Regions from separate parts of the Rhodococcus sp. IEGM 1318 genome, predicted to be linked through region 3. Evidence: riboswitches for the same ligand, from Rfam matches in the RefSeq annotation. Region 3 holds a riboswitch; each other region holds the start of a gene.
What was found. A riboswitch is a leader RNA that binds a small molecule or an ion and turns the genes downstream of it on or off. The one in region 3 is predicted to bind thiamine pyrophosphate.
Positions count from the first base shown of each region.

Region 1: another riboswitch for thiamine pyrophosphate. It lies ahead of thiO (glycine oxidase ThiO); the one in region 3 lies ahead of R4P65_RS08815 (3-oxoacyl-ACP reductase).
Region 2: another riboswitch for thiamine pyrophosphate. It lies ahead of R4P65_RS27230 (TenA family protein); the one in region 3 lies ahead of R4P65_RS08815 (3-oxoacyl-ACP reductase).

Region 1 covers NZ_JAWLSC010000010.1:190-9,805, forward strand. Annotated here, with positions in the region: gene R4P65_RS21900 (thiazole synthase) at 17-769, opposite strand; gene thiS (sulfur carrier protein ThiS) at 762-977, opposite strand; gene thiO (glycine oxidase ThiO) at 974-2,053, opposite strand; TPP riboswitch at 2,053-2,199, opposite strand; gene thiE (thiamine phosphate synthase) at 2,226-2,921, shown strand; gene R4P65_RS21920 (hypothetical protein) at 3,170-3,301, shown strand; gene R4P65_RS21925 (NUDIX hydrolase) at 3,397-3,993, opposite strand; gene R4P65_RS21930 (hypothetical protein) at 4,155-5,516, shown strand; gene R4P65_RS21935 (glutamate ABC transporter substrate-binding protein) at 5,513-6,517, shown strand; gene R4P65_RS21940 (serine/threonine-protein kinase) at 6,525-8,852, shown strand; gene R4P65_RS21945 (acetate kinase) at 8,866-9,616, opposite strand, start outside.
Region 2 covers NZ_JAWLSC010000014.1:55,379-64,994, forward strand. Annotated here, with positions in the region: gene R4P65_RS27215 (ABC transporter ATP-binding protein) at 1-558, opposite strand, end outside; gene R4P65_RS27220 (ABC transporter permease) at 567-1,370, opposite strand; gene R4P65_RS27225 (ABC transporter substrate-binding protein) at 1,348-2,376, opposite strand; gene R4P65_RS27230 (TenA family protein) at 2,376-3,119, opposite strand; TPP riboswitch at 3,107-3,202, opposite strand; gene R4P65_RS27235 (carboxylesterase/lipase family protein) at 3,307-4,875, shown strand; gene R4P65_RS27240 (MFS transporter) at 4,868-6,052, opposite strand; gene R4P65_RS27245 (GNAT family N-acetyltransferase) at 6,256-6,525, opposite strand; gene R4P65_RS27250 (hypothetical protein) at 7,101-7,427, shown strand; gene R4P65_RS27255 (Type 1 glutamine amidotransferase-like domain-containing protein) at 7,468-8,091, opposite strand; gene R4P65_RS27260 (maleylpyruvate isomerase family mycothiol-dependent enzyme) at 8,126-8,944, opposite strand; gene R4P65_RS27265 (AMP-binding protein) at 9,136-9,616, shown strand, end outside.
Region 3 covers NZ_JAWLSC010000003.1:141,192-150,807, reverse strand. Annotated here, with positions in the region: gene R4P65_RS08845 (YbjN domain-containing protein) at 1-408, opposite strand, end outside; gene R4P65_RS08840 (isoprenyl transferase) at 405-1,223, opposite strand; gene recO (DNA repair protein RecO) at 1,180-1,995, opposite strand; gene R4P65_RS08830 (TetR/AcrR family transcriptional regulator) at 2,082-2,831, shown strand; gene R4P65_RS08825 (AurF N-oxygenase family protein) at 2,847-3,836, opposite strand; gene R4P65_RS08820 (DoxX family protein) at 3,941-4,381, opposite strand; TPP riboswitch at 4,519-4,612, shown strand; gene R4P65_RS08815 (3-oxoacyl-ACP reductase) at 4,603-5,394, shown strand; gene R4P65_RS08810 (LLM class flavin-dependent oxidoreductase) at 5,394-6,674, shown strand; gene dinB (DNA polymerase IV) at 6,671-7,954, opposite strand; gene R4P65_RS08800 (MarR family winged helix-turn-helix transcriptional regulator) at 8,077-8,538, shown strand; gene R4P65_RS08795 (zinc-binding alcohol dehydrogenase family protein) at 8,535-9,515, shown strand; gene R4P65_RS08790 (response regulator) at 9,525-9,616, opposite strand, start outside.

The DNA of each region.
Region 1 (9,616 bases), on a different contig from region 3:
ACCCGGATCTCGTCCCTCAGGACGACGCTTGAGCCCAGAATCGCTTGGGGATCCGGCCGGCGTGCCGCGCCTCGAAACCAGCCACGACAGCGTGACGCATCGCCGACGCCATCAGCGCGGGATTCTTGGCCCGCGTCACCGCTGTCGCAAGCAGGACGGCGTCGCAGCCCAACTCCATGGCAAGGGTGGCGTCGCTGGCCGTTCCGATCCCGGCGTCGAGGATGACGGGCACGCCGGCGCGCTCGACGATCATCTCGATGTTGTGCGGATTCGCGATACCAAGCCCGGTGCCGATGGGTGAACCGAGCGGCATGACCGCAGCGCAACCAACCTCTTCGAGGCGAAGCGCCAGCACCGGATCGTCCGTCGTGTACGGCAGAACGGTGAATCCGTCGTCCACCAATTGTTCTGCGGCGGAGACGAGTTCGATCGCATCGGGCAGCAGTGTCCGCTCGTCGGCGATGACTTCGAGTTTGACCCAGTTCGTCTCGAGCGCTTCGCGTGCCAACTGCGCTGTCAGGACCGCTTCGGCGGCGCCCCGACACCCGGCGGTGTTCGGCAACGGTTCGATTCCGAGGCGACGAAGCAGGTCCAGAACACCCGTGCCACCGGCCGCGTCGACTCGCCGCATCGCGACGGTGGTCAGTTCGGTGCCCGAGGCCACCAGAGCTTCTTCGAGCACCGCGAGGTTGGCGGCGCCGCCCGTCCCGGTGATGAGCCGGGAACCGAAACTAAGGCCCGCAATGGTGAGAAGATCCTGCTCAGCCACCCTGCACCGCCGTGAGGATCTCGATTTCCCAACCACGTCCGACGGATTCGTCCCAACGCCCGCGCGGAAACAGTGCACCGTCGACGGCGACGGCGATGCCCTTGCTGGGCAACTCGAGGTGCGTCAGTAGTTCGGTCACCGTGACTGCTCGATCGAACTCGAGATCTTCGCCGTTGACGGTGATCCCGATCGGGACCTGCTCACTCATGAATTTTCCTTAGCTGCTGCGAACCGCTCGGGTTCGGTTCCTTTTACCTCGACCAAAGATGTGCCGTTCAACAACGCGAGCGTCGCATCGGCGGTGACGGGCGTCAGTAGAACGCCGTTGCGGCCGTGCCCGGTGGAGACGACAACACGATCGGACACGCGCCCGATCAACGGCAGGTTGTCCGGCGTCATCGGACGTAGGCCTGCCGCGCATTCGTAGAGTTCGTATTCGCCGATCGCGGGCATCAGTGCCTCGGCGTCGTTGATCAGGTCCCGCACTCCCGCCATGGTGACCTGTGTGTCTTCACCGGACTCGTATTGTGTTGCCCCGACGACGATTCCGTCGCCGCGCGGGACGAGATACGCGGGTCGTCCGTGGACGCTTCCGCGGATTGTGCGGCTGGGCGCCGGGGTGACTCCAGGTCTGCTGCGCAGGCGAAGGATCTCACCCTTGACCGGCCGCACCGGCAGTCCGGGCCACAGCTTGGGTGACGCGATGCCGGCGGTGAGCACTATCTGATCGGTATCGAGTTCGGCGAGGTCGTTGACGGCACGCGCGATCAATTCGACGCCGGATTCCACACAGGCCTTCTGCAACGCCTCCAGCAGAAGTCTGTTGTCGACGGCGGACTCACCGACAGCCATGAGTCCCGATCTGATTCCGCGGCCGAGCATGGGTTCGAGTTCACGGATGCGGGCGCGACCGAGGATTTCGAGTTCGTGACCCTGCGAGCTCACCCACTCGGCGATGGTCTGCAGGTCCTGCGCGTCGGCAGCATCGAGCGCAACCGTCAGCGAGCTGTCCGCGGTGAAGACCGATTGCCCGAATTTTCTGAGCTCCTCACCGAACGCCGGCCACCGTTCCAGGGACGCTGCACCAACCGTCAACGCTGTTTCTTCACCCGGCCAGCCTTCGGAAAGCGGTGCAAGCATTCCACCCGCCACCCACGAAGCCCCTGATCCGATGGACGGGTCGTACAACCGAACGGACCAACCGTCGCGGGCTGCGCGCCACGCTATGGCGAGACCGATGACACCGCCGCCGACCACCGACACCGTACGAGCGTGTGTATTCACGAAACTCCACCTCCACTTCCTGCGCCGGCATGATCCGGGTCAGGTCTGACGGTCGGGATCTGGTCGCGATCCCCTCTCAGCCCTACGAACCTCGCAGCCACGACAAAAAGTGACGACGACGTTTCAGGACTCCCGTGTCGAACCTTGCTCCCTAGAGGCTACCGTTTGCTCCGTGCACCCCACACATCCCAGTAACGTCATCGACCGGCGCGAGCGCCTGGCAGCAGCACGGCTGTACCTGTGCACCGACGCGCGCCGCGAGAAAGGCGACCTCGCGCAGTTCGCCGAGGCAGCATTGTCCGGCGGAGTCGACATCATCCAATTGCGCGACAAGGGCTCTGCCGGTGAGCGCGAGTTCGGCCCGCTCGAGGCCAAAGACGAACTGGTAGCGCTGGGCATTCTCGCAACGGCAGCGCGGCGCCACGGCGCATTGTTGGCCGTCAACGACCGCGCGGATCTCGCAATGGCTTCCGGTGCCGACATCCTCCACCTCGGCCAGAACGACATCCCCGTCCCCTACGCGCGAACTCTTGTCGGCGAAGACGTCGTCATCGGCCGTTCGACGAGCAGCCGCGCGCAGGCGAGTCTTGCCGCCATCGAAGAGGGCGTCGACTACTTCTGCACCGGACCAGTCTGGGCGACACCGACCAAACCGAATCGAAGTGCTTCCGGCCTGGAACTGGTTCGATCGACTGCCGACGCCGCACCGCCACGTCCCTGGTTCGCGATCGGCGGCATCGACGAGGAACGCCTGCCCGAGCTGCTCGATGCCGGTGCCACTCGCATCGTCGTCGTGCGTGCAATCACGCAAGCGTCGGATCCCCAGGCGGCCGCGCAACGCCTCGCCGCAGCCGTCGCTGGACGCTGAAAACCGGTAACTGGCGACCGTCAATTGTTTGCCGGGACAAATCCGCACAGTTACGGGTCAGCACGCCTGACTCGAAACATGAACGGAAGTTGTCCGATCAGACAACAAACCCCCAGTTCCTAGGCGCGATTGAATGTCCGAAATGTCGGAATACGTGATCTTAATCACAGTTGCTCCGATTGCGTGTCACATCCCATTCGGTTTGTTGTAGTTTACCTCCAGTTACTAACTGAACCTAGGAGCACTAAATGGGATCCCTCGACACCGGCTCGCTCAGCACCGAATCGCTCGAAGACCTGAACCTCGGCAAGATCAGCGAGCTGCTCAAGCTCGGTATCACCGCGGTCAGCTTCATCACGGCGCTGAACTCGCTCAGCTGAGCCTCGTTTCGGTCGGGAGACCGAAACACGGAAGGGCCGGACTCCTGAGGAGTCCGGCCCTTCTGCTGTGTACGAAACTGTCAAGACTCGAGTTGTTACGACTGGGTGCTGCTCGCCGTCCTACTCGCCTCAGTCAGGTTCTGGTCACTGTCTTCGGTGGAACTACCCGACAACCATCCGAATCCGCCGTCCTCGAGCAGGACGGTGTGCGGGTCGGCGTCTACCGACACAACCGGCGCAGTACGGAGTTCCGGCCACGAGGAACCGAATCCCGGATGCAGTGGCAGCGAATCGACATCGGCTTCACGGACCCACCGCAACTCGGTGCTCTCACCGTTGGCAACCGTCGACAGTGGATGTGCCGCGTCAGCTACGACGGTGGTGTACGTCCACCCGCTCTCGGCGCGCATGGTGACTACCTCGCCGCGAACGCGGACGGCGTCCTCGGCGATACCTGCTTCTTCGTGGGCTTCCCGGACAGCAGCGTGCGTCGTGCTCTCGTGTGAGTCCCGCGCTCCGCCGGGCAGTGCCCACGTTCCGCCCTGATGGCTCCACGCAGCACGATGCTGCAGCAAGACCATGGGCGATCCGTCCGAATCGGGGGCGCGCAAGAGCAGCCCGGCGGCACCGTGTTTACCCCAATGCCGCGTACCGTCCGACCCGATGGACCAACCGTCACCGTCACCACGCATCGACTACCTCGCTCCGCCTGCTCTCGCCGTTGTCCCACACTAACCGTTTCAATCTGCTCCAGGTGTAGGTGATGCTTATATGCTCGCGAAGATGCCCTGAATCATTTCTCGGCGACATCATTTCTCGGTAGCCCGCGTACAACAGCGAAATGAGGTGCCCGATGGTCGACCGTGTCGTCCCGTCCATCGAACCCCGGTCGCTGCCGCCCTCCGAGGCCACGTCCGTGTCGGCGGAGGACGAGCGGGCACTTCTGCGGCGCGAACTCCAGGCATTCATGTCGTCCACACCTGGTCGGCTGACGGTCGTCGGACTGATCCTGATCGCGATCACCCTGATCGCCGGACTCCTCGCCACCGCAGCGATCGAGAACCGTCAGGCAAATCTCGACCTCCTCCTCGTCGAGACCGAACCTCTCGCCAACTCCGCCCAGAATCTCTACAGCGCGCTGTCGTTGGCAGACGCCGCCGCGGCCACTGCCTTCATCTCCGGCGGCCTCGAACCCGCCGAGGTACGCGACCGATACACGCAGTCGATCGGTGAGGCGTCGGCGGAGATCGTGCAGGCATCGGCCGGCCTCGACTCGACGGATCTCGCCGGCCACAGCGCGTTGACCACCATCTCGACCGACCTGTCCGTCTACACCGGGCTGGTCGAAACCGCACGGGCAAACAATCGTGTCGGAAACCCCGTCGGAGCAGCGTATTTGAGCGAGGCCTCGCAGTTGATGCAAACCTCGCTGCTGCCGATGGCTCAGCAACTGCACGCATCGCAGGAGACTCTGGTTTCCCAGGTACAGCGCGATTTCGAGGCTCCACCGTGGTGGCCGATCGTGGCATTCGTCCTCGTCCTCTGCGCGCTGGTCGCGGTGCAGGTGTACTTCTCCCGCAAGAGTCGCCGACGCTTCAATCTCGGGTTGATCCTCGCCTCGCTCGCGGTCTCGGCAGCGCTACTGTGGCTGCTCACCGTCGGACTGGTCTCCGCACTGGCCACCGGGCGCGCTCTCGACGCGGGCGCCGAGCCACTGCACGAACTGACCGAAGCACGAATCATGGCGCAGCAAGCACGCACCGTCGAAACTCTCACCTTGGCGAGACGAGATTCAACCGCCGAGGACAACGTGACGTTCACCCGCAAGGTCGACGCTCTGCGCGATATCCTCGAGCGCCTGCAAGACGATGATCGCGCCCGAGTGAACAGCGAAGTCCTGACCGCCGCACTCGACTCGCGCCAGCGGTGGGTGGCTGCGCACACGCGCATGTACGACCGTCTCGGAAACGGAGACTTCACGTCCGCCGCAGCCATCACCATCGGCGCCGGAGAACAGGATTCGGCCGCGGAGTACGGAAGGCTCGATCACGAACTCTGGCAGGGAATCGTGGATTCGCGTACAAATCTTCGATCCGACGTCTCGTACGCCTCACGTGTGTTGGCGGCCTCCGCACCGGGCATGACTGTATTGGCAGTTCTCGGTGTAGCCGGAATCTTCATCGGATTCTGGCCCCGACTGCGGGAGTACCAGTGACTGGAACAGCAGGGTTACAGCGGAAGCGCCCGGTTGCACGCATCGCGATTCTTGCGGCGGCCGTGCTGCTACTCGCTGGGTGCGGTGCGGGACGAGTCGAAGACCTGAACAACTCAGCCGGCACGTCGTACACGGAACCGCCGCTACCCGCCGAAGCCACGATCGCTCCCAGCCCGACGCCGACGACCGCCGCCTCGTGCACCAACCTCACCGCAAGCCTGCGGCCGACCCCCGCCGACGCTTCGCCGCGGCCACCCACCCCGAGCCTCGACGCCATCCGAGCGCGCGGGCGTCTGATCGTGGGCTTGGACACCGGTTCCAATCTCATGAGCTTTCGCGATCCGGCCACCGGACGCCTCGAAGGTTTCGACGTGGACATCGCCCGCGAGATCGCCCGTGATCTGCTCGGCGACCCGGAGAAGATCGAGTATCGGATCCTGACGTCGGACGATCGGATCGCTGCGCTTCAGGAATCGATGGTCGACGTGGTCGTCAAAACCATGACCATCACGTGTGACCGGCGTGAGAAGGTCGACTTCTCGACGCAGTACTTCTCCGCTGAACAACGAATTCAGGTCTTGCAGGGGTCACCCGTCCGCGGCATCGACGACCTCGCAGGCAAACGGGTCTGCGCTGCCCGCGGAACGACGTCGGCCACTCGAATCCAGCAACTCCAACCGGAAGCCACCGTCGTGACCGTCCCGATGTGGTCCGACTGCCTGGTCGTCCTGCAGCAGGGGCAGGTGGACGCGATCAGCACCGACGACACGATTCTCGCCGGGCTCGCCTCGCAGGATCCGTACCTGATGATGGTCGGCGGATCACTGGGCGCCGAACCCTACGGAATCGGCGTCAACAAGGACAACCCCGATCTGGTCCGATTCGTCAACGGAACACTGGATCGGATCCGGGGCGACGGAACCTGGAACCGTATCTACGACCGCTGGCTCAGTGTCCTCGGTCCGTCACCCGGTCCCCCGCCGGCTGTCTACCGGGATTGAGGCTGACATGACCGAAGAGACCGGCCCCGAGCCCGACGCCACCCAGGCAGCCCTACGACCTGAGCCCGAAGCCACCGGTGCCTATGAGCGTCCCGAACCCGAAGCCACCGGCGCCTACGAGCGTCTCGAACCGACGTCGGCCCAGATGCGGGGAACCACGCCGTCCGCGTCCTCCTCCCCCACCGGCCGCTCCACCCGATCCCGTCGCAACCGGTCGGGGCGCAAGCTGCGCCTCGGCGGCGGTCTGGTCGAGGTTCCCCCCGTCCCGCAGATCGACCCGGCATCTGCGGTGATGAGTGACCCGACGGTCCCCGAACGCAAACGGTTCTGTTGGAAGTGCAACGAACCGGTCGGCCGTAAGAGCGCAAGCACCAAGGCAACTCAGCACGGAACGTGCCCCAAGTGCGGTTCCACCTTCGACTTCCGCCCACTGCTCGAAGAGGGCGAACTCGTATCGGGGCAGTACGAGGTCCAGGGACCGATCGCGCACGGCGGCCTGGGATGGATCTACCTCGCGATCGATCGCAATGTCAGCGACAGATGGGTTGTTCTCAAGGGACTCTTGCATTTCGGTGATTCCGAAGCGCAGGCCGTCGCGGTGGCCGAGCGTCAGTTCCTCGCCGAGGTCGCCAACCCCAGCATCGTCAAGATCTTCAATTTCGTCGAGCATCCGCGCCCGGACGGCACACCCATGGGATACATCGTCATGGAGTACGTGGGCGGACGATCGTTGCGCGAGGTGCTGGCCGAATTCCCGGACGGCAAGCACATGCCGATCGAGCAGGCGATCGGCTACGTTCTGGAAATCCTTCCGGCACTGAGCTATCTGCATTCCACCGGCCTGGCGTACAACGACCTCAAACCCGAGAACGTGATGGTCACCGAGGATCAGTTGAAGCTGATCGACCTCGGTGCCGTGTCCGGAATCGAAGACTACGGATACCTGTACGGCACTGCCGGCTATCAAGCACCGGAGATCATCGAGACCGGCCCGACTATCGCGTCCGACATCTTCACCGTCGGAAGAACACTCGCGGTTCTCACTCTAGACATGCCCTCGAAGCACGGAAGGTATCTCGACGGCCTCCCCGAACCCGAGGACGAGCCACTGCTGCGAGACCACGAGTTCTTTCACCGCCTGCTGTTGCGCGCCACCGACCCGGACCCGAAGAAGCGATTCCAGTCCGCCGAGGAGATCGCAGGCCAGCTCACCGGCGTTCTGCGAGAAATCCTCGCGGAGCAGACCGGGCAGGAAAACCCCGGACTCTCGCTCGTGTTCAGCAGGCAGCGAACGTCTTTCGGCACCGACGAGTTGGTCGGGCAAACCGATGTGTACGTCGACGGTGTCAGCCACGACGCTGCTCTCGATCCGCGCGAAGTTGCGCACGCACTTCCCATTCCGTTGGTCGACCCCACCGATCCCAGCGCGCCGTTGCTGGCAGCAGCGGTGCACAGCGAACCGTCTCAGACTCTCGATGCTCTCAAGCATGCCCGTGAGAACGGCATCGACCGAACATCCGGCACACCGGCGGCCTCCGTCTCGGGCGAGGTTCGACTGGCCGAGGCCAAGGCTCATCTCGATCTCGGCGATCCGAAAACCGCACTGACTGTTCTGGGTGAACTCCAACAGAACATCGGGGACCACTGGAAGATCGAGTGGTATCGAGGACTTGCGGCGTTGCAATCAGGCCGATTCGAGTCTGCTTTCAGTCATTTCGAGACAGTCCTCACCGCGCTGCCAGGCGAGGCGGCACCCAAGCTGGCGTTGGCAGCGACGGCAGAACTGATTCTCCAGCACTGGGAGAGCGACGACCCGGACCAATGGTGCCGCTTCTCCGAGAAGTACTACCGCACCGTCTGGCGGACCGAACGGAATTACGTGAGCGCAGCATTCGGGCTCGCTCGCCAACTCGCCGATCACGGCAACAAGAAGGCAGCCATCGCCGCCCTCGACGAAGTCCCCACGTCTTCCCGGCACTACAACGTCGCGCGGATGTCGAGCGCATTGACGATGCTGTCCGGTGTTCCGATCGCCGAACTCGACGAATCGACTCTGAGGGAAGCCGCCCGTCGTGTTCGGGCGCTACCTGCTGAAGAGAGCCGAAGTCTGCAGATGCGAACCCTGGTGTTGGGTACGGCACTCGATTGGATTCGCTACGGCAACCGCTCGCACACCGAACTCGAACCCATCCTCGACCTGCCCTTCACCGAGCAAGGTCTACGCACCGGAGCCGAAGCCTGCCTTCGCGCCCTCGCTCGCGCCACGACCTCCCGCACACACCGCTACGCCCTCGTCGACCGGGCAAATGCGGTACGTCCCCGCAGCAATTTCTGACGCGCCCCGAGATTTACAGCGCGGCCACCAAAGCCTTTGCCGCGCGGGCGATCGCCAATTCCTCGTTCGTGGGGACCACGAGCACTTCGACGGCCGACGAGGATGCGGAGATACGACGCTCGTTGCGACTCTTCGCCTCGTTGAGAGCCGGGTCGACCTCGATACCGAGACGGGAAAGGCCGGCCAGGCTGTCGCGTCGCACGTCGATGTTGTTCTCCCCGACGCCACCGGTGAAGGTGATGACGTCGACGCCGCCGAGTTGAACGATGAAGGCACCGATGTACTTGCGGAGCATGTGTACGTAGACGTCGTACGCGAGTTTTGCGTCTTCGTCGCCGCCCTCGATCAGTGCGAGCAGAGCGCGGAAGTCGTTGACTCCCGAGAGTCCCTTCAAACCGGAACGACGATTGAGGAGGTCGTCGATCTCGTCGACCTTCATTCCCGAGTTGCGGTTGAGGTGCAAGATGATGCCGGGATCGATGTCGCCGCTGCGAGTGCCCATGACAAGACCCTCGAGCGGGGTGAGGCCCATCGTGGTGTCGATAGCCTTGCCGCCCTTGACCGCCGAGGCCGAAGCGCCGTTTCCGAGGTGCAGAACTATCTGATTCAGCTCGGCAGGATCCTTGCCGAGGAAGTCCGCGACTCGTCCCGACACGTATTCGTGTGAGGTCCCGTGGAAGCCGTACCGGCGAATCTGGTTGGCCTTGGCCACGTCCCGATCTATCGCGTACGTGGACGCTGCGGCAGGCAACGTATGGAAGAAC
Region 2 (9,616 bases), on a different contig from region 3:
CACGTCTTGCAGCCAAGCCTGCATCTCGGTGCGGGTCAACGAGTCCAGTGCGCCGAACGGCTCGTCGAGCAGCAGGACAGGTTTGCCCTGAACAACGGTGCGCAGCATCGCCGCTCGCTGGCGCATACCGCCCGACAGCTGTGACGGCCGGGCGTCCTCGAATCCGGACAGGCCGAACGCGGGGAACAACTCACGAGCGCGCTCGCGTGCTTCCTTCTTGCCGACTCCCTGCACTTCCAAACCGAGGGCCGTGTTGTCCAGTACCGAGCGCCAAGGGAACAGAAGATCCTTCTGCGGCATGTACGCGGTGTGCACCTCGGCGGCTGCTTCGGATTCAGTTGCGCGCGTGCCCACACGGACCGAACCCGAGGTCGGGGATTCGAGCCCGGCCAGGACGTTGAAGATCGTGCTCTTGCCGCAGCCGCTCGGCCCGATCACCGACACGAATTCGCCCGCGTCGGCGCGGAAGGACACCGAATCGAGCACGAGACGCGATTCTCCGGCCGTGTCGAATCTCTTGGTCAGGTCCTGAATTTCGACCATTGCATCCTCGACCATCGGGTCAGTCATGTCCGCGACCTTTCGTTCATTGCCCATGGTGCAACGATGCGCTCGATGGCGAACGTCAGCAAGTACAGCGTGACGCTAATCAACGCGGTCACCAGTACGGCCGCCAACACCAGGTCGGTGCGGAAGGAGTTCTTTTGGGTGCTCATGTAGATACCCAAACCGGAAGTTGCGCCGACGTATTCGGAGAACACCGCGCCCACGACCGCATACGTGATACCGATACGCAGGGCGGTGAAGAATCGCGGAATCGCCGAAGGAAGGCGGACGTAGCGGAACTCCTGCCAGCGAGTGCTGCCCATACTGCGCAGGAGAGCGCCCGCTTCCCGGTCGGCCGCGGCAAATCCCTCGATGAGTCCGATGGTCATGGGGAAGAACGTCGCAAGTGCGATCACCAACACCTTCGGCAGCAACCCGAAGCCGAACCAGATGATCATCAGTGGCGCGATGGCGATGATCGGCAGCGTCTGCGAGACGACGAAAAGTGGTACCAGCGCGCGTGACAACCACGGCGAAAAGTCCACGACCACAGCAAGAATCCAGGCCAACACCAATGAAACGGTGAAGCCGACCAACGTGACCTGCAATGTCGACCAGGCGTGGCCGGCGATGATCTCGCGGTTGTCCCAACCCTGGGAAACAACGCGACCCGGAGACGGGAGTACTTGCGGCCGAATCCCACTGATCTCGACGTAGATCTGCCATGCCGCCACGAGGAGCACCACCACGGCGAGCGCGGGAAGCGCCCGCCGCGTGGTCGAGACCAATCGCCCGCTCACGTCAGGACGCGTCGAGATACTCATTGGTGAAGTACTCCGACCAGTCCGGCTTCTGGGTCAACGGCTTCCCGTCCGGTCCGGCGAGCAACCCGTTGTCGAAGAGGAATCCTGAGTAGCCCGACCAGGTTTCGAGATTCTGGGCGCCCACGACTCCGTTGGCGTCTTTCATGTAGTCGGCGGCGAGCATCCGCTGGCTCTCACGGACGAGGTCTTCGTCGGTGAATGCTCCGGGATTCGCGTCGATGAGGTCCTGCGCGGCCTGGTCCGGGTTGTCGGCAGCAGTCTGATAACCGCGTTGAACGGCCTTGACGAACTTGCGTGCCTCGTCGGGATGGTCCTTCAACCACTGCTGGTTGCCGTTGATCACGATCGAATACGCATCGGGGAAGCCGTAATCGGTGTACTGGAAGTACCGCATCGGGGTTCCGTTTCGCTCCGCTTCGAGGCCTTCCCAAGCAAAGTAGGAGACGGTGAAGTCTGCCTGGCCCGAGTACACGGCTTCGTACGCGGACGTTCCGAGCGTGACCGTCGTGAAGTTCCCGGTTCCGCCGTCGTTGCGGATGATCTGCTGCAGCGTCTCGACTTCACCCGGATCGCCGAACCCCGCGTACGTCTTTCCGTCGAGATCACGCGGACGCGTGATGTCCGCACGATCCGCCTTCACGCCGATGCCGGTGGCGCGGTGCTGAAGTGGCGCGATGACGGACGTAGTGGCGGCGCCGGCCGCACGGGCGAACGTGGCCTGACTCTGTGTGCTGATGCCGAACTCGGCGTTACCGGCGTCGACGAGGGTGTCGGGCGAGGTGTTGTTGTACGGCAGGATCGAGACGTCCAGACCGGCGTCCTCGAAGTAGCCCTCTTGGAGTGCAACGTACAAACCGGTGTGGTTCGTGTTCGGTGTCCAGTCGAGTGCGAACCGAATGGTCCCGTCGGAAGAGCCGGTGTCAGAGGCGCATCCGGTCAGAACTGTGAATGCGGCTGCGATCGCGGCAGAAGTGGCAAGCGTGCGGCGTAGCGCCGCGAACGACATCACGACGCCGGCCAAGGCTGCTGGTGGAGTGCGGAATCCCAGAACATCAGCTCGTAGCGACTGGCGATGCGGAACGCTTCACTCATCGCCTCTCGCTCTGTCTCGGTGGCAGCTTCAGCCGCAGCATCGACCAGTACGCGAGCCTGCGCTACCGATTCGTGGAATTCGGGTGCGTCGTAGGTTGTGACCCACTGTGCGTACGGATGCGACGGATCGGCGTCGAGTACCTCGCGCGCTGAAGCGGCAAGATCGCGGCCGACCTCGGCATAGATCCAGAAGCAGGGGAGTACTGCCGCTGCGGACACTGGATAAGGCGCCGTTGCCGCAGTCGCCGTCAGATACGAGACGTATCCCAGGCAGGCCTGCGAATGCTCCAGTTTTCCCGATCCCGCGGGGAGAATTCCACCGGTCAGCAAGCCGTCGTGAAGCGCAGATTCCACTGTCGCTGCCGTGGACGCGGAATTCGACCAGAAGCCCGCGGACTGCGGATCCGGGGCGTGGGCCGCGACCAGGGACAACGCCTTCGAGTATCCCTCGAGATAGAGCTTGTCCTGCTCGATGTATGTGCGGAACGCGTCGAGAGGCAATGTTCCGTCGCCGAGGCGGCGGAGGAACTCGAGCGAGTCGATCGACTCGCGGAGGACCTTCGTCTCGGCCCAGAGTCGATCGGTGAACCGATCCGTCGACGGCGCTGTGGCCACCGAGTTTTCGGCAGAATTGTATGCAGGCTGCGTAGTAGCCATGACATCCCTTCGTCAGCATTACCTGATCAGGTTCCCGGGTGTGTTCTCAGCCCCGCCCATGCGGAGCACCCCGTGTCAGAACTAGGCGACCTTAACACCGAGGGATTGTGTACTCGGCGCACACCGGTCCGAGATTGGTAGGTTTGGTCTTGATTGCCACACGCGCGGGTCGGGAGGGGATTCAGACATGGAGACCGACGTTCGACCAAATCTCGGCGAGGACGGAACACTGGTGATCCGTGCCAGAGGCGGTGAAGCCCGCGGGTATCCGGATGGCGGTGTGTTCGCGTGGAAGGGCATGCCCTACGCAGCAGCGCCGGTAGGTGCACGGAGGTTCCGCGCGCCGCAACCCGCAGAGCCGTGGGACGGGGTGCGCGACTGTCGTGAATTCGGGCCGATCGCGCCGCAAGGCCAGAGTCCGGCGGTTCCGATCGATCGGGCCTTCAAGATCGACGAGGACTGCTTGTCGATCAACGTCTGGGCCCCGCGACCCGACGGCACGCCTCGACCGGTGATGGTGTGGATTCACGGCGGCGCCTACTGCCTCGGGTCTGCCGCCCAAACGATCTACGACGGCCGTCATCTGGCTGAAACCGGTGACGTCGTTCTCGTCTCCTTCAACTATCGCGTCGGCGCACTGGGATTCTTGGACCTGTCCGCGTTTTCCACCGGGGATACCGTTTTCGAATCGAACTGTGGTCTGCGAGACCAGATTGCGGCGCTCGAATGGGTTCGAGACAACATCGACGCCTTCGGTGGTGACCCGAGTGCGGTGACCGTGTTCGGTGAGTCCTCAGGCGCAGGATCCATCACGACGCTCATGACCTGTCCGAGCGCCGAAGGTCTGTTCCATCGTGCGATTGCCCAGAGTCCTCCCGCGACCTCCGTCTACGGGGCCGAGCGCGCCAAGACCGTGGCAGAGCGGTTTCTCGAACTGCTCTCGATCGACCCTGAAGACGCAGGCGATCTGCTGACCACGGATCTCGAACTTCTCGTGAAGGCAAGCGATGACCTGGTCAACGAGATTCCGACACGGATTCCGGGAACTTTGGCAATGGCACCCGTCGTCGATCGCGATCTGGTGCCGCACTACCCGGTTGCGGCTTTCCAGAAGGGATACGCGCACCGAATCCCACTGATCATCGGTTCCAACAAGGACGAGGCGTCGATCTTCAAGTTCATGAAGTCGCCGCTGATGCCGGTGAGCGCACAGTCCGTCGAGGCAATGCTCCAATTACTGGCGGACGATCACCCCGACATCTCCGCGACCAAACTTGCCGAGATCATGTCGGCCTACCCAGATCACGCGAAACCGAGTGGCGCGCTGGCGCTCTCACGGGACGCGGCGTTTCGCATGCCGACTCTGTGGATTGCCGACGCCCACTGCAGGCATTCCCCTACGTGGGTGTACCGCTTCGATCACGCGACGCCGATGCTCAAGGCCGCACGGATCGGCGCGGGCCATGCGACCGAATTACCCTATGTATTCGGCAATTTCGGAACCCTGAACGTCGACCCCACGTTCTGGCTGGGTGGGCGGAAGGCCGCGATGGAGGTAGCCGGCCGTATCCAACGGCGATGGCTGGCCTTCGCCAGGCATGCCGTGCCGGCAGCTCTCGACGGCTCGAAACATTGGGCGCCGTACGAGGAAGAGAAGCGGTCGACGCTGTTGATCGACTCGGCCGACACCCTCGTCAGCGACCCCGATCACGGACTGCGCGTCGCCTGGGGCAACGACGTGATGGGGTTCAACTGACGTCGGTCGAGTGCCGCGGACGATCCAGTTCGCGAAGCACCGGCAGGGAGGCACAGACCGCGGCAATCAGGATGATCGGAATCGACAGGGCTACAAAGGTCGACGCGATTCCGAGTTGATCGAGCAGAGGGCCGACCGCGAGGTAGCCGAGCGGGCCGGCAGCGTAGGCCGTCGACGTCATGACACCGACGACGCGTCCGCGCATGTGCTCCGGGCTGTGCGTCTGCATGGCGTAGTTGGCGATCGGGCCGACTGGTCCGTAGACGAGACCCTGTAGTCCGGCGAGTACGAGGATCACCCACAGCGGCGGTAGAAGCGCCATGGCCAGCATCGCTATGCCGAGGACGGCGACAGCAAGAATCATGATCAGGCGCCGGGACATGATCGGTGCCAGCGGGGCGTAGGCGAGAGAGCCGATGATGCCGCCGATCGCCAATGCCATCAACACCGATCCGAGTTGGGCCGGTTGGTCCAACTCCGTGAAGTACACCGGGAACACGACGCTCTCCACCGGCATGTAGAGCGCGACGACGGCCATGTCGATCAGCGCCAGAGTGCGCAGCAGTTTGTTGTTCCAGACGAACCGAAGACCGTCGAGTGTGCCGTGCCAGATCGATTTCGGACGATGTTCGTGTTCGGGCACTCCGGCGCCGGGAAGCCGGATGAAGGCCACCACGACGATCGAGAACACAAAACCTGCCGCAGTCACCCAGAGCGTGTTCACCGCTCCGATCGTTGCGATCAGGACACCGCCGATGCCAGGGCCGATCAGATATGCGACGTTGAAATTGGCCTCGTACACGCTGTTGGTTCGATCGAGCTTCCACTTGGCGGTCCGAGTTGCTGCAGGCAGCATTGACTCCCGCGCCGCCATTCCGGCGGGGTCGAACACCGCACCGAGCGCGGCCAACGCCGCGATCACCGGGATCGTCAAGCCCGCGGTGGCCGCGATGATCGGGATCGCTGCAACGGACATCGCCGAGAGAGCGTCGGAAATCATCGATGTTCGACGACGTCCGAACTTGTCGACGAAGGTCCCTGAGAACAGGCTCGACACGAGTAGTGGAATGGCTGCGGCGCCGGCAACTATTGCCGCGTCGGTGGCCCTGCCGGTTCGTTCGAGAACCAGCCAAGGGAGCACGACGATGGCGATACCGTTGCCGATCGCCGAGAACAGCGTCGCGAGATTGACTAGGACGAGAGGGAGATAGCTGGGGGTAGCTACGTCCGTGGACGCAGGTGGACGCCGATCTGCTGAGGCGACCACGTTCTTTCCTTCCCCGAGACGGTGCCGCCTGGGATCTCGACGACGGCACCATCGACGCTAGCAGCGGGGTCTGCAGGTCCGCGAGTGATTTTTCGCGGAGCGTCCTCGTTCGGTTATGCCTGGTAAACGGGGTTCTCCGCAACAAATTTCTCGACGTACGAGCATGTCGGAAGGATCTTCAATCCCTCGTTCCGGGTCTGGTCGAGCGCTTCACGCACCACGATGGCGGCAAGCCCGCGCCCGCGAAACTGCGGATAGGTCACCGTGTGGTGGAAATCACGGACGCCGGAATGGTCCGAGTACTCGGCAAAACCGGCGAGTTCGCCGTCGACTCGGATCTCGAACCGCGTTTCCGCGGGATTGTGCGCCACTGTCTCGGTCATCTTCGGGCTCCGTTTCGAAAGGGCGGCCGGTTGCGGCGCGCCGCGTCTGCGTTCTGTGGAGTCACGCTACCTGGCAGGCCGTCCGCAATATCGGTTGCCGCCGTGAGTTCCGTTACTTAGCGCAACTACAACTGGACGACCGTTCAAGGGGCCTTCGTCGCTGCGCGTAACGAACAAAACTGGTCTGCACGTGCCGATTTGCCCGTAATTTTGTGCCCACAATGGGTGATACATATGCATCGCGATCGTAAACATCCCAATATGTGGGACTCGTCACAAAGTTTTTTGTCATCTGTTCGGATGGATTAAGTGGAGGGCCTGAAACGGGCAAATTGCAGGTCAGCGGGGCGCTGATTGCGTGCCGATGATGGGTGTGAGCGCCCGGAAACCCCAGGGGTATTGCGTTGGTCATCAGATCGTTTCTCGGACGTGATCCCAAAGACCCGCTCGGGGGGTTAGCGTTTGAATCGTCGGGGATAGAAGAAGCGTTACAACTTCGCCAAAAAAACTTTGGCGCGGCTTCGCAACGGTTCGATTTCGAGTCTTCGTCGGACAACTTCGAGGAAGGAACGCACATGATTTTCGGGCAGCGTGAGTCGAACAGTTACTTTGCCGCAATTTTTTCGTACGACTTCCTTGACGAAGGTTTGGGATACGAGACCATCGCACGGATCCACCGAGGCGAGATCTGCGAATGGATTCGTGATCTCGAGGCTTCCGGGTTGTTCTCAGCTGCGGAAGTTCATGCCGCTGAACTGGCATGGCGCGAAAACCCGCGCCTGCTCCTCGACGCCCTTCTCGAGGACGCTGACGAGGTCTCGGTCAAGCGCTGGGAGATTGCGTGGACGCGGCTCGAGCGTCAGTCGCCGGCAGCCGGAACCGCAGTGGCAGAGCACGGCTGATCCAGTCCGGCTGAAGCGGACTGCTCAGTCTGCGTCACGATCAGCGTTCGACGACTATCGCCTCTTGATCGGTAAGCACGGTGAATTGCGCGCCCGCAGTGGTCAGCGCCGCAACCGTCCGCGCGGTCACCTGTGGATCTTCGAGTAGCGAATCGCCGCCGTGCGGCACTATCGCGAAGTCGACCAGCGCGAGCCCGGACCAGATCGGGTCGATACCGCACGTGGGCATGACTTCAGCGGGGTCGTCCGACGCGTCGAGCCCGATCAGAGTCGGAGTCGCCAGGCACGCTCCCGCGCTGTATCCCGCATAGGCCACGACGCCTGAACGAACCAACATCTCGATGACCCGATCTGCGCCGCTTCGGGCTAACTGTGCACGCAGGACGAACGTATTTCCGCCGCGGACCCACAGGCAGTCGAATTCGCGAAGCCGGGCTTCGAGTGCTTCCGGTGCACCCAGGAAGTCGCGGACGTCCACTTCCTCAGCGGTGAAGCCTGTTGCCCGTAGCGGGGTCAATTCGCTGGTGACCGCTGAACTGCGGACATTGACGGGCCACGAATCCGCAGCCGCGGCGATAACCGCGATGCGAGCGCCGCGGCCTACGAGATCGACAAAAGCCTCGCGGTGTTCGCCGAATCGGTAGGACGAGAGAAACAGTTTCACTTCTCAGTACCTTCGCGACCTACCCACCCAGCCCTCAAATCGTGAAAGCCAGATTGTCGACGACGCGGGTGCCCACCGCGGTGTCACCGCGAAGCGAGATGTCGCTTCGGTGATCGGACGCGTGGACACGGCCACCGGCAATTCGGGTGAAGAGCGGTGAGCTCATGGTGATGGTCGTTGTCGCCGGTCCGTCCAGTTCCGGGACGAGCGTTGCACGTGCGTCGACGGAGACATGAAGTGAACGAGCAAGTGGCCCTTCGAGTTCGAAAGTGATCCGTGCTCCCTCGGGTGCTTTTCCTCGTTTTCCGACGACAAATCCGAGCGCGCTGGTGATTTCGGCGAATGCAGTCTCCGCGCGCAATCCGCCTTCTTCGCCCGGAATACCGACTGCATCTCTGATGTCGAGTTCGTGCATCCAACAGTCGAAGGTCCGAATACGCATGAACCGGCCGTAGGGCGCAAGACCGACAGGAGTCTGTGTCTCGGCGTCCCAGTCCTCATTCGTCATCGAGCGAAGTGCGTCGGTTCGCCTGGCGGTGATATCGCGGTAGTGCGCCAACAGGTCCGCGTGCGGTGTCCGCCTCAGGCCTTCGACCCAGCGCTCGTTGAATGCCGCAATCTCGTTGCGGACGTGGGGCAATGCGTGGACGTCGAGGTCGATCGACGGTGGTTCGATACCGGAGAGCAGCGATTCCGTACCGATCAGATGCGACACGATGTCGTGAACCGTCCACCCCGGAAGGTTCGACGGTGCCAACCACTGGTCGCCGTCGAGTTCGGCAAGCAGTGCGTCGATGACTCGCCATTCTTCGGTCAACGCGTCGACTACTGAGTCCTTGGGCCAACCACTCATGTGGACATCTCCTGTTTCGGACGGTTCGGTTCTCCTCACTGTATGTCGCGCCGGATAAGTGAGCGGGCATTCCCAGGCCTCGAGTCGGTGTCGCCAAACCTCCGAGGGAAGCAGAGTTCCTGTGGTAGACCAGGATTGTCGACGCCGAAGCAGACTCACGCGGCGTCGTCGTACCCGACAGAGGAGTCTTCGTGTTTCCAGGAAATTTTGTCCAGTCCACGCCGGACAGGCCCGCCGTCATTCGCCCCGCCACGGGTGAGTCCATCACCTATCGGGAACTCGACGAACGGTCGACGCAGTTGGCGCGATACTTCCGAAGTGTCGGGGCCAAGCCTGGAGACCACGTCGCTCTCATCTCGAACAACGATCTCCGCGCGTTCGAGGTGTACTGGGCAGCGTTAAGATCCGGTCTCTACATCACTGCGGTGAACTGGCATCTCACGGCTGCGGAGGCCGCCTACATCGTCGACGACTGCGAGGCGACAATTCTGGTGGCGTCGGGGCAGGCGTCGGCAGCAGTTCCGTTGGACGAGAAGCTGATTCCACGTGTTCGCCATCGGTTGGTGTACGGCGGCGCTCTCGAGGGTTTCGACGACTACGAGGATGCGGTCGATGCTCAGTCCGCCGATCCGCTCGACTCGCAGCCACGTGGGGCTGACATGCTGTACTCGT
Region 3 (9,616 bases):
CTGACGGGCGGTATCGGCACCGGTGAGCGCGAGTAGCAACATCGTGGTCAGTGCCTCGTCGTCCAGTCCGGCGGCAGGGAACGTGTATCGCAGGATGACGTCCGCCAGACTGCCGTGGCCGAACACCGCGATGGAGCCGAATTGGATGGTGCGATTCCGCTCGGCCACCTTGCGATGCAGTGCCGCGCTGACCGGTCGGTCCCATGCGAGAACACACGTCATGGACAGCACGTCCAGACCCTCGGACAGATTCATCGCCTGGATCGAACACAGCGCGCCGGAGTACTGGAAACCCAGTGATCCGTCGGCAGCCACATCGACCGTCACGAAATGCGCCAGCGAGGCAGCCGCACGTTCTTGTAGGTGGGCTGCTTCGTCGGTGGTGTCGGTCATGTTCTCCCCTGTCATTTGACGCCACCGAATCTACGGTCGCGTGAGGCGAATTCGACGCACGCGGCCCACAGGTCGCGGCGATCGAAATCGGGAAACAGCTTCTCCTGGTACACCATTTCGGCGTAGGCGGATTGCCAGATCAAGAAATTGGACGTCCGCTGTTCTCCCGACGGACGCAGGAACAGATCGACGTCGGGCATGTCGGGTTCGTCGAGGTACTTGGCCACCGTCGCCTCGGTGATCTTGTCCGGATTGATCTCACCGGCGGCGACACGCTTCGCGATTTCCTTTACCGCATCGGCAATTTCGGCCCGGCCGCCGTAATTCACACACATGGTCAAGTTCATGACGGTGTTGTTCTTGGTCAGTTCTTCGGCGATCTCGAGTTCCTTGATGACACTCGCCCACAGGCGCGGTTTACGACCGGCCCACCGAACACGCACACCCATTTCGTTCATTTCGTCGCGTCGGCGACGGATGACGTCACGGTTGAAGCCCATCAGGAATCGAACCTCGTCGGGACTGCGCTTCCAGTTCTCGGTGGAGAAGGCGTAGGCGGAGAGCCACTCGACGCCCATCTCGATGCAACCGCACACCGTGTCCATCAGGACAGCTTCGCCGCGTTCGTGCCCGGCGGTTCGCGGCAAACCTCGCTCCTGAGCCCACCGACCGTTGCCGTCCATCACCAACGCGACGTGGCGCGGGATGAGTTCGGTTTGCAGGATCGGCGGGGTCGCCCCGGACGGATGTGGGTCCGGTGGCCGGATCACCCGATCAGCAGCAGAATCAAGCGGAGTTCGCGGTTCGCGTCGTCGAATCACGGGTTCCATCCTGCCTCACGGGCAAGTCGACCTCGACGGCTGCATGCGGCCTCGAACGCTCGATCAGCGGCAACGTCCGCAATTGGCGTTCGAGATGCCACTGCAAGTGTGCCGCGACCAGTCCGCTGGCTTGCGTCCGCAGAGTCGCGGGCGCCGAGTCGGTACCCTCCCACTCCCCTCGGAGCAGCGCTTCCATCAAGTCGAGCACTCCGGGCGACGGCGTCGCAGCACCCGCCGGGCGGCAATAGGTACACACGGCTCCACCTGCGGCGACGTGAAATGCCCGGTGCGGTCCGGGAGCGCTGCAGCGCGCACACTCTTCGAGGGCAGGTGCCCAACCCGCATAGCCCATGGCCCGCAACAAGAAAGCGTCGAGCACGAACTCGACCGGTCGTGCCTGCTCGGCGATCGCGCGCAGTGCGCCCACCGTCAATCGTTGAAGTTGTGGGGCGGGCGCGCGTTCCTCACCGGCCAACCGCTCGGCAGTTTCGAGTACCGCACACGCCGTCGTGTACCGGCTGTAGTCGTCGACGATGTCGGTGGCGAACGCATCCACGGTCTGCACCTGGGTGATGATGTCGAGATTCTTGCCCGGGAGAAGCTGTACGTCGATGTGAGCAAACGGTTCGAGTCTGGCGCCGAATTTGGAGGTTGTTCGGCGGACACCTTTGGCCACGGCACGCACCAACCCGAACTGACGAGTGAGCAACGTGACGATGTGGTCGGCTTCGCCAAGTTTGTGCAGGCGCAGCACCACAGCCGTGTCTCGATACAACCTCACTCGACCAGTGTCCCACGTTGTGCCGACGAGAATGCGCGATGCCGCGCCCGATCCCGAGCCGGGTGGTGTCCGGATAGACTGACCCGATGCCGAGCGACGCAATTGCGCAACCTGCCACTGCGGAGTTGACCGGTCGCGAAGCTCGGTGGGAGCGGCACAACTCCGAGCGTCAGAAACGGATACTCACCTCGGCTGTCGAACTGATCGAAGAGCGGGCAACAGGTGCCGAGGTGTCCGTTCAGCAGATCGCCGACCGGGCCGGTCTCGCCAAGTCGGTGGTGTACCGGCAATTCAGCGGCCGGGACGACCTCGATCGACGAGTCCGAGCGTTTGTGCTCGGCCAATTTGCAGCTGCCCTGGATGCGTCGATGAGCATTTCGGTCGGCACTCTCGACGAGATCCTGTCCCGTACCATCAGCGCCGTCGCCGAGTGGATCACCGAGCATCCTCGTATTCACGAGTTCATGGGTACCGGCCCCACCGACTACGACGACGAGAGCATCGACGCGATCAGCAGACTGAAGGCGACAATCGCCGACTCGGCCCGCGCAATCATCACCGAAGTCGGCCGATCCGTGGGGATCGATTCGTCGCCCTTCGATTCACTACCGTTCGCAGTGGTGACGATGGTCGAGGGCACGCTCACTCACTGGGTCCGAAGCACTGATCCGAAACCGAGCCGCGCAGAGATCGTCGCCGACCTCGCGAAATACACCTGGTACATGTTCGACGGCGTTGCCCGCTCGAGCGGGCTCACGATCGATCCCCACGTCGAATTGTCCACGCTGATCGCTGAACTGGTGTCGTCCGACGGCCAGTCCTCGCTGTCTGACTAGATCCGGGCCGCCCGACTAGATCCGTGTTTTGTCGGAGCGCTTCGGCTCGCCGCGATAGCGTGCGTAGTCGCCGTCGATGCCCAGCTTTCGCCACACCCGCTTCGACACCGGGTTCATCAGACCGAGTTCGTCTGCCAGGGCCCGCATTTCACCGAAGTAGTTACCCAGAATTCGGCGCGAATGCGGGCTGCCCCAGAAGGCACTGGTCATCACGTCTTCGGGAATGCCGAATTCTTCGGCGAATTCCTTGGGCGGTGACATGATTTCGCCTGCGAGCCAACGCATCGCGCCGGGGAAGGCAACCGACGTCATTGCCCGACTGGTGCGACTGAGCCTGGGGACGTGATTGCGCAGGAACTCGTGCGCAAACGAAATATGTCTCGCTTCTTCGGCGATGTGAATCTCCATGGTGCGGAGCATCGCCGGCGGGGTGTCCTTACCTTCGCGGATCAAGTCCTTCTGGAAGTGGTCGATCGGTTCTTCTCCGGCAAGAATGCCGATGAAGAAGATGACCGGGAACTTGGCACCCAGCACTCCGATGATGGGCGAGAGGCGCCGGAACATCGGACGCATACCCGGCACATCGATATCCATACGATTGACGAGTTCCTGGAACATCTGGATGTGATTGCACTCTTCGGTCATCTCGTGCAGGCAGTACCGGAACTCGGGCGACTGGTTGGGAAGCGCCATGATGTACTGCAGCATTCCCCGGATCAAGATGCTCTCGAACGCCGAACCCACCTTGGTCACGTTGGCCTGACGCCACATTCCCATCGCGATTCGACGTTCCAGGGACTGCTCCTGGTACCACTGCGTCGCTCCGAGGGGATCCGAGACCGACGAGAGCACCCACCTCGGATCGTGTGGATCGATCGCGAACTCTGGTGAATCCCAGTCGATGTCGAGATAGGGATCAAAACTGCGGGCCACTGAACCCTCGGACAAAGTCTGCAGTACCTCGTGGTACGGCATTTCCACTTCGATCGACGCTGACCGAGCCATCGGTGTCTCCTCACGGCCAGTCCGCCGATTGCAGTCGACGGACTTGAATGAGGTCAAACATAATGGGACGCCGCGTCCCACGCAACCCCTTCGGTGGCCTGATTTCAGGCCCGACGGAGCGGAATGATCTCGCGAACCTTCTCATCTCGGAGATACAGTCCGGCCCACATGACGATTCCGGTGTAGACGGCAAACAATGTGGTGCTCACCAGAGGCTGTTCAGCTCGAAGGTTGGTCAACACAGCACCACCGAGGTAACCGGTGAGCAGAATCGCGCCAAGCACGGCGGTTCGCGGAATCACGTACAGCGCAAGGCAGATCAACTGCACAACCCCGGCTGTCAGGGCGAGAGAGTCCGGCAGTCCCAGTTCGGCCGAGGCATCCTTGACCGTCTGCAGATTGAGGATGTGGATGATGCCGTCGAAGAGCATGAAAAGAACGAACAGACCACTCAGGACGTATCCGAGCTTGCGCGCGGTCCCCGAAGGTGCCGTTCGTGTTGCATTACCCGAAAGGGTGTCGTGGTGGGCAGGCTGGGTGGTCATCGGAATCTCCCTGGGCGAAGGCGAGCGGCCGGTTGCCACTTCGCTTGCAATAACGACTCCCCAGCGATCGAAAACTCATCGCGCCGACAACTACTACGCACCCGCGTTCAGGAAGATCCACCTCTCGTGGTCTGATGGACGGTGACACGGGGTGCCGAAAAAGTCGGCTGAGATCAGACCCGATGAACCTGACCAGTTAGCACTGGCGGAGGGATGTCGACATGACCGAACAGCAATTTCAGCGCGCTCTCGAACTGAACGAGCAGATCGTCCTGATCACCGGTGGCGCCCGCGGGCTCGGAGCCGCACTGAGTCGAGCATTCTCCCGCTCAGGCGCCCGGGTGATCGTGAACTACAGCAAGAGCCGTGATGCCGCCGAGGCCCTGGTCGCCGAACTAGGCGAGGATCGCACCTTCGCAGTCCAGGCAGACGTGACGGACCGCAGCTACGTCGATCAATTGTTCGCCGCTGCACTCGAGCGATTCGACGCACCGATCTCGACCGTGGTCGACAATGCACTCGTCGACTTCTCGTTCAACGGTGACGCCCGGCCGAATGCGGACACGATCACCTGGGCCGACTTCGACTCACAACTACGCGGAGCTGTCGCCGGGACCCTCAACACCACCCAGGCAGCACTCCCCGGCATGCGAGAACTCGGGTTCGGCCGAATCATCACTGTCGGAACCAATCTGGTCCAGAATCCGGTCGTTCCGTACCACGACTACACCGCAGCCAAAGCCGCACTGTTGGCACTGACGCGGACATTGTCCGCCGACCTCGGTCCGGACGGGATCACCGTCAACATGGTCTCCGGCGGCTTGCTCCGCACCACGGACGCGAGTGCCGCGACGCCGGAAGCGGTGTTCGACATGATCGCTGCAAGCACTCCCCTGCGCCGGGTCACGACACCGGACGAATTTGCCGACGCCGCACTGTTCTTCGCCTCGCCCTGGTCGCGGGCCGTGACCGGCCAGAACCTGGTTGTCGACGGCGGACTCGTCAAGAACTGATGGGTGCACAGCTACGGATAGGTGTGTTTCTTCTCGGGTGCGGACATCACAGTGCAGCGTGGCGTCATCGTGATTCACCGGTCGAAAGGCTCGGCGACATCGCGTATTACGAGTCGCTCGCCCAGATCGCCGAACGCGGCAAGTTGGACGCCGTCTTCTTCGCGGACGGTCACAGTGTTCGCGAACCCGAATCGGGCGCATCGTGGTTTCTGGAGCCGATCACCGCATTGACTGCCATGGCCCGCGCGACGGCGAATGTCGGCCTGGTCACCACCATCTCCACGACCTTCTACACGCCGTTTCACGCGGCACGACTGTTGGCATCGCTCGACCACATCAGCGGCGGACGGGCCGGGTGGAACGTCGTGACCTCGATGTTCGACCAGGAGGCGCGCAACCACGGACTCGAGGCGATGCCCGATCATGCATCCCGATACGAACGAGCCGACGAATTTGTCGAAGTGGCCCTCGCATTGTGGGATTCATGGTCGGAAGACGCGCTGATTCTCGACCGGTCGGGGCGTTTTGCCGACGCAAACAGGATTTCTCGAATCGATCACGACGGCAAACATTTTCGGGTGGACGGGCCGTTGACGGTTCCGCGCTCCCCGCAAGGCCGGCCGGTGTTGTTCCAGGCCGGGGCGTCTGAGCAGGGCCGCGATCTGGCGGCGCGCCGCGCCGAGGCAATCTATTCGGTTGCCTACGACTTACCCAGCGCACAGACCTACTACGCGGACGTGAAATCGAGAATCGAGCGAGCCGGCCGGGATTCGAGTTCGGTCGCCGTGATGCCGGGACTGGTCACCTACGTCGGCAGCACCGTCGCCGAGGCCAGGGCGAAGAAGGCCGAACTCGATCTCCTGCTGCCCACCGAACAGTCGATACGCCAACTCTCGTTGTTCACCGGACAGGATTGCGAGAACTGGGATCTCGACGGGCCCGTGCCCCCGTTGCTTCCACTCGAAGCGTTCACCGGGCCGCAGGGACGCTACGCCACTATTTTGCGGATCGTCGAGAAGGACGCACCGACTGTGCGGGAACTCCTCGGGACGCTCGCTGCGGGTGGTGGTCACGCAACGATGATCGGAACACCGGAGTCGATTGCCGACGAGATGGGATCCTGGTTGAACGGCCGCGGTGCCGACGGTTTCAATCTGATGCCGCCGACCTATCCGCAGGGTCTGGAAGATTTTGTCGATCACGTGATTCCGGTACTGCAGGCGCGTGGGTTGTTCCGTCGCGAATACGAGGGAGCGACTCTGCGAGAAAACCTCACCTAGTCCGGCAGTAGCGGCACCGACAGGTCCGGATCGCGTCCCAGGAGCACTCCCCTCGTGAGGGCCGCGGAGCCGAACTTCTTCCGAACACTGTCCATTGCCGAGTCGAGGGCGGCAGTGTCCGGACCCGCGAATCCTGGACCGTCGAAGGGCAATTCGAGTTGTTCGGCGCCGTCCCGATCCAGGTTGGAGACAGCGACACCGATCAACGTGATGCCCTTGTCCGCGATCATCGGTATCGCTTCGTCCAGCAGCACCATCGAGGCGTTCAGCAATTCCGCTGTGTCGGCGGTGGACCGGCGCAGCGTGTGAGATCGAGTTGCCCGGGTGAAATCCGCGAAGCGGAGCCGGAGCGTGACCGTGCGCCCCGTCCGCTGCGCCGAACGCATGCGTCGACTGACACGGTCGACAAGGGACATCAACGACGCATCGAGTTCTGCGCGGGGATGGGATCCGCGACCCAGCGCATGCTGAGCACCCATCGAACTGCGGCCACGATAGGCGCGGACGGGGCGTGGATCTCGGTTATGCGAGAGCGCGTAGAGATGGCGACCGGCGCCACCCCCGAGAATCGAGACGATCGAGGATTCGTCGTGCCGAGCGATGTCGCCCACCGTCACGATGTCGAAGTTTCGCAGCTTCTGGGCCGTGATCTTGCCGACGCCCCACAGCTTCTCGACCGGCAAGGGATGCAGGAACTCGGTCTCGCCCTCCGGCGGCACTCGCAGCAATCCGTCGGGTTTCGCGAATGCACTGGCGACCTTGGCCAGGAACTTGGTGCGTGCGATTCCGACCGTGATCGGTAGTCCGACCTGCTCGGCCACGTCGCGTCTGAGGTTGGCTCCGATCTGCAGCGGATTGCCCACGATCTTGGCGAGCCCGCCGACCTCGAGAAAGGCCTCGTCTATGGAGATTCCTTCGACCAGCGGCGACGTGTCGTGAAAGACGTCGAACACGTCTTTGCTCGCCTGCGAGTACGCCGACATTCGCGGAGGGACGACTATCGCCTGAGGACACAGTGATCGAGCCTGACCACCGCTCATGGCTGTGCGAACCCCGAACGCCTTGGCCTCGTAGCTTGCCGCCAAGACCACCCCACCACCGACGATGACCGGCCTGCCCGCCAGAGCCGGGTCGTCGCGTTGCTCGACCGATGCGTAGAACGAATCAAGGTCCGCGTGCAGGATCGTTGCGTCACCCGCAGGTCGAAGACCCCCAAAATGAGTACCGCCAGGGTGATTACCTGGCGTTTCTCGATCCAGCGGTTCATGCGACACGAACATATGTTCCCATGCGCCACCGACACTGCGGAAGGCCGACGAATAGATTCCGTGGAATTAATCACGGATCGTGGGTACGGTGAAAGAATGATTCCACGGAATGCATATCGCCTAGGAGTCTGCTCATGACGGGGTCGGACCTGAGCCGTCACTTCGACAACCTCGTCCGCTTCGAAACCGAATTGTGGACGGCCGTCGACCAGCGACTCCGAATCGAGCACGACCTGCCACTGAGTCGATTCGAGCCGATGCAGATCATCGACAGGCTAGGTTCCTGTCGGGTCTTCGACATTGCCGAAGCCCTCGCGATCACCGTCGGTGGCACGAGCAAATTGGTGGATCGGATCGAGTCCTCGGGGCACTGCCGTCGACAATCCAATCCCGCCGACAAACGATCCTCACTCATCGCGTTGACCCCCGACGGCATTGGCCTGTTGCAGCGGGCGAAGGCCACGTTCGACGACGAACTGGCACGCCGTCTCGGTTCCGTGCTGACGCCCGAGGCTCTCGATCGGTTCGGCGCCACACTGGCCACGCTGCGCGAAGCCAACCGTCGACTGACACTCATCACCAAGGAGAAAGCATGACCGACACAATGCGCGCAATCGTGATCGACGCCCCCGGACCGCCAGAAGCATTGACTATCAAAGTGATTCCGATACCGGTGCCGATTGCGGGCTGGGTACTGGTCCGGGTGAAGGCTTTCGGCCTCAATCAATCCGAACTTCACACCCGCCTCGGCCTCGCCGAAGGCGTGACGTTCCCGAGGGTGCTGGGCATCGAGGCCGTCGGCGAAGTGGTGAACTGCCCCGGCGGGGAGCTCACCGAAGGCCGGCAAGTCGCCGCCATGATGGGTGGGATGGGGAGGACGTTCGACGGCGGTTATGCCGAGTACACGTGCGTTCCCGTCAGTCAGGTCGTTCCCTTCTCGAGCGAACTGGACTGGTCGACAGTGGGCGCAGTCCCCGAGATGCTGCAGACGTCCTACGGCTCGCTGACGGTAGGACTGGACGCGAAATCCGGTCAATCCTTGTTGATCCGGGGAGGAACCTCCTCGGTCGGCATGGCAACCGCAGTCCTGGCGAAGCAGTGGGGACTCACTGTCCTTGCGACCACCCGAGATGCGAGCAAAGCGTCGTCGTTGACCGCGATCGGGGTTGACCACGTTGTTGTCGACGACGGTGCTGTGGCCGGCCAGGTTCGAGACATCCTCCCGGGCGGTGTTGATCTGGCCCTCGAATTGGTCGGAACACCAACACTTCCCGACACGTTGCGCGCGACCCGCGTTCACGGCACCGAGTGTTTCACGGGCATGCTGTCCAACGAGTGGACAGTCAAAGACTTTTATCCGATCGACTACATTCCACGCGGAGTGCGATTGACCTCGTACGGTGGGGACGCGTCCGACCTGCCTGCAGACGTACTGCAAGACTTCCTCTCCGCTGTGGCGTCAGGCGAGGCGGTGGTACCGATCGACGAGGTGTTCGCGTTCGAGGACATCGCGCGAGCACATGCCAAGATGGAAGCCGGTACGGCACGTGGCAAATTGGTAGTTGTGCTCTGACCTGGCTTCTCACACCACGAATCGATAACCCATTCCTGCCTCGGTGATCAGATGCTTGGGGTTCGCCGGGTCATCCTCGAGCTTCCGACGAAGTTGAGCCA